Regions from separate parts of the Nocardia sp. NPDC004568 genome, predicted to be linked through region 2. Evidence: riboswitches for the same ligand, from Rfam matches in the RefSeq annotation. Region 2 holds a riboswitch; the other holds the start of a gene.
What was found. A riboswitch is a leader RNA that binds a small molecule or an ion and turns the genes downstream of it on or off. The one in region 2 is predicted to bind thiamine pyrophosphate.

Region 1: linked by a shared signal. The riboswitch ahead of ABZV91_RS13335 (TenA family protein) and the one ahead of thiC (phosphomethylpyrimidine synthase ThiC) in region 2 are both predicted to bind thiamine pyrophosphate.

The regions. Positions count from the first base shown of each region.
Region 1 is NZ_JBEXLL010000023.1:12,921-15,117, reverse strand. Features, by position in the region: gene ABZV91_RS13340 (hypothetical protein) at 1-426, opposite strand, end outside; TPP riboswitch at 638-733, shown strand; gene ABZV91_RS13335 (TenA family protein) at 721-1,431, shown strand; gene ABZV91_RS13330 (ABC transporter substrate-binding protein) at 1,428-2,197, shown strand, end outside.
Region 2 is NZ_JBEXLL010000029.1:54,524-56,720, forward strand. Features, by position in the region: gene ABZV91_RS15685 (exodeoxyribonuclease III) at 1-346, shown strand, start outside; gene ABZV91_RS15690 (Uma2 family endonuclease) at 352-930, opposite strand; TPP riboswitch at 996-1,120, shown strand; gene thiC (phosphomethylpyrimidine synthase ThiC) at 1,111-2,197, shown strand, end outside.

The sequences.
Region 1 (2,197 bases), on a different contig from region 2:
CGTCTGGTCGATCAGGTGGCCGACCTGCGCGACCTGCGGACGCGCGCCGGCGAGTTCGGTGGAGCACGGGATGACGGGAGGCGCGGGAGGCGCGTGGCGTTTCGCGTACCGGGCAGGCTCCGGAGGTCGAGCGGCCGCGGCCACCGGAGCCGGGGGCGCACCGGGCGCGTTCGGCGCCGTCTCGGGAACCCGGCCGAGGCCGGCCACCGGTATCGGCGCGTCCGGCGCGCTCGTCGCCGTCTCCGGGGGCGTGCCGGGACCGGCGGTGGGGACGGCGGCCGCGTCGACCGCTGCCGCGGCGGGTTGCGCGTCCGGGCCGGGGCGCGCCGTCACCGACAAGGCGATCACCGCCGTCGCCGCGATCGCGCTTCTGGCCAGCGGCGCGATCTTTCTCGCTCGGGCCGGTTTGCGGTGTTGACCAGGCATATTGGTGACTACTCGTAACGCTCGACGACAAGATCACTGTTAGATTACGAAATGGTCGCGATAATGTCACCGTTGCTGGCGCACATGGGTCAGGATGCGGTCCTGTTCGCGCACGTCCACGCGACGCCGCCGGGCACGCGGCCATCGCGATGGGCCGATCGCGGTACGACCTACCGCCCATCGCGGGCCGCTCAGCTGTTATGGTCGGATTCGTTCTGACACGGGGTGCTCCGCGCATGTGGGGCTGAGAACATACCCGAGAACCTGTCCAGGTAATGCTGACGAAGGAATGTCTTGGCTTCACGCGCGCACACCACCGAATCCGGCAGATTCACCGAGTTCCTCTGGGATCGGACGAAAGACCTGCGTGGTGCCATCGATGAACTAGAGTTCCTGCGCCGGCTCGGCGACGGTACCCTTCCGCTCGAGGTGTTCCGTACCTATGTGGAGCAGGATTCGCTGTATCTCGCCGGTTATTCGAAGGTGCTGGCCCTGCTCGCGGCCAAGTCGCCCGATACGCAGGCCGCGCAGTTCTGGGCCGGTTCGGCGGCCACGGCGGTGGCCGTCGAGGCGGAACTGCACAACGACCTGCTCAGCGACAGCCGGCTCCCCGCCAGGGAGGGCGAGCCGGAACCGTCGACGGCCTGCCTGGGCTACGTCTCCTACCTGATCGCCACCGCCGCGACCGAGTCCTACGCCGTGGGCGCGGCGGCCGCGCTGCCATGTTTCTGGATATACGCCGAAGTCGGACGAGGTCTGGCGGCGAGCGCCGCCGAGGTGCTCGCGGCCGACCCCGGCCATCCGTACGCCCAATGGGTGTCCACCTACGGCGCCGCGGAGTTCCAGGAATCCGCGACCGCGGCCCGGTCGTTCGTCGACGCGGCGGCCGCGGCCGCGAGCGAGCGCGACCGCGCGGCCATGGCGACCGCGTTCACCGTGGCCACCCGCTACGAGCTGATGTTCTGGGACACCGCCCTGTATCCGCAGCCCTGGCCCGCCGCATGAGCGGCCGCCTGCGCCGCGCTCTCGCGGTCGCGGTCGCGGTCGCGGTCGCGACCGTGGTGGCGCTGTCCGCGCTCACCGCCTGCTCCGCGGGGCCCGGCGACGGCGAGACCATCCGTTTCGCCCTGGACTGGACCCCGAACACCAACCACACGGGATTGTTCGTCGCGCAGCAGCGCGGCTACTTCGCCGAGGCCGGTTTGGATGTGCAGATCCTGCCGTACAACAACACCGCGGTCGATACGGTCATCGACGCGGGTAACGCCGAATTCGGTATCAGCACCCACAACTCGTCGACCTTCGCCCGGGCTTCGGGAGCGCATACGCTGTCCGTGCTCGCACCGCTGCGACACTGGGCGACCGGAATCGGCGTGAAGGCCGACCGCGCCGACATCACGCGCCCCAAGGACCTGGACGGCAAGACCTATGCCGGCTTCGGTGACCCCGGCGAGGTGGAAGCGCTCCAGCAGGTGATCCGCAATGACGGCGGCCGCGGCGAGTTCACGACCGTCACTCTGGGCACCTCGGCCTACGAGGCCGTCTACTCGGGCCGGGCCGACTTCACCGTCTCCTATCTCGGCTGGGAGGGGATCGAAGCCGAGCACCACGGCACGCCGATGCGGTACTTCCGGTACACCGACTTCGGTTTCCCGGACGCGTACGCCATCGTGGTCGACGCCAATCAGGACTGGCTGGCCGCGAACCCCGACCGCGCGCGGAAGTTCGTGCAGGCCTTGCAGCGCGGTTACCAGTTCGCCGCGGACGACCC
Region 2 (2,197 bases):
CCTGGTCGGCGACTGGAACATCGCCCCCACCGACGACGATGTGTGGTCGCCGGAGCTCTTCACCGGCAGAACCCATGTCTCCCAACCGGAACGGGACGCGTTCACCGCGATCACCGACACCGGTTTCACCGATGTGATGCGGCCCTTCGCCCCCGGCCCCGGCGTGTACACATACTGGGACTACACCCAGCTGCGTTTCCCGCGTAAGGAAGGGATGCGTATCGATTTCGTGCTCGCCTCGCCGGCCCTGGCCGCGACGGTGGTCGACGCCGGGGTGGACCGGGAGGAGCGCAAGGGCAAGGGCGCCAGCGACCACGCGCCGGTGATCGCCGAATTCACCCTCTGAGGCCGCTACAACCAGTCCGCGAGCGGATCGGTGGCGAGGAAGACACCGAGCGGCTCGGGAATCTCGATATCGGTGCCGAACGGCACGGTCACCTTGGTGCTGTAGCGCCCGTCCTCGGGCTCGCTGTACACGCTCACCTCCGCGGCGCCGCGGTCGATGAGGAAGTAGAGCGGGATACCCGTGGCCGCGTACAGGAACGGCTTGTCGAGCCGATCGCGCAGTTCGGTGTGCTGAGCCCGGGAACTGATCTCGATGGTCATGATCACCGGCTGCGGGTCCGACCATTCGCCTTCCCCGGCGAAGGCCGAGGCGGGCGCGAGGATGGCGTCGGGCCGCACCCGGCTACCGCCGGCGCGCCCGGCCCGCAGGCCGCGATCGGCGAAGAGCCACAGTTCGGACCGGCGCGGCACCAGGAAGCGCGCCAGCCACTGCACGACCCGGGTGTGGTTGGTATCCGGTCGTGCCTTCGCGGCCAGCAGGCCGTTCAGGTATTCGAGCCGCAGCCCTTCGGAAATCCGCTGGGCCGCCGCGTCGAGTTCTTCGAACTCGTCGACGGTCATCAGCGATCCATGCGAGAGGGTCACGGATAGACCCTATCTCCCGACCGGTGCATACGGTCCGAGGCGGGTATGGTCGGCAGCGGAAAATTTCACATGCCAACGGGGGCTCGCACCAGCGGGCTGAGAGGACGGCTAGCTCCACGGAGCGTTCAGGGCCGTCGACCGTATGAACCTGACCGGGTAATGCCGGCGTAGGGAGGAAATATGACGACCACACCTGTCGATTCGGTGACCACCGGTCCGATCGAGGGCAGCGTCAAGCACTATCGGGATATCGACGGTCTGCGCATCCCGGTGCGCCGGATCGAGCTGACCAACGGCGATCATTTCGACGTCTACGACACGTCCGGCCCGTATACCGACCCCACCGCGACCATAAACCTGGAGTCGGGTCTGCCCGCGCTCCGGGACAAGTGGGAAAAGCCGGATGTACCCGGCCCGCGCACTCAGCTGGCCTGGGCCCGCGCCGGGATCGTGACCGCCGAGATGCGCTTCGTCGCCGCCCGGGAGGGGGTGCCGGCGGAGCTGGTGCGCGCGGAGGTCGCCGCCGGGCGCGCGGTGATCCCGGCCAACCACCGGCATCCGGAACTGGAGCCGACCGTCATCGGCAAGAAGTTCCTGGTGAAGATCAACGCCAATATCGGCAATTCGGCCGTCTCGTCCTCGATCGCCGAGGAGGTCGAGAAGATGGTGTGGGCCACCCGCTGGGGCGCGGACACCATCATGGATCTGTCCACCGGCAAGAACATCCACGAGACCCGCGAGTGGATCCTGCGCAACTCACCGGTTCCGGTGGGCACGGTGCCGATCTATCAGGCACTGGAGAAGTGCAACGGTGACCCGACTGCGCTCACCTGGGAGATCTACCGCGATACCGTGATCGAGCAGTGCGAGCAGGGTGTCGACTATATGACCGTGCACGCCGGTGTGCTGCTGCGCTACGTGCCGCTGACCGCGAAACGGGTCACCGGAATCGTCTCGCGCGGCGGTTCGATCATGGCCGCGTGGTGCCTGGCCCACCATCGGGAATCGTTCCTGTACACCCATTTCGAGGAGCTGTGCGAGATCCTGGCGCGCTACGACGTCACATTCTCGCTCGGTGACGGGCTGCGTCCCGGTTCGATCGCCGACGCGAACGACGAGGCCCAGTTCGCCGAACTCCGCACTCTCGGCGAGCTCACCAAGGTCGCGAAATCACACGGTGTCCAGGTGATGATCGAGGGCCCGGGACATGTGCCGATGCACAAGATCGTGGAAAATGTCCGGCTGGAGGAGGAGCTCTGCGAGGAGG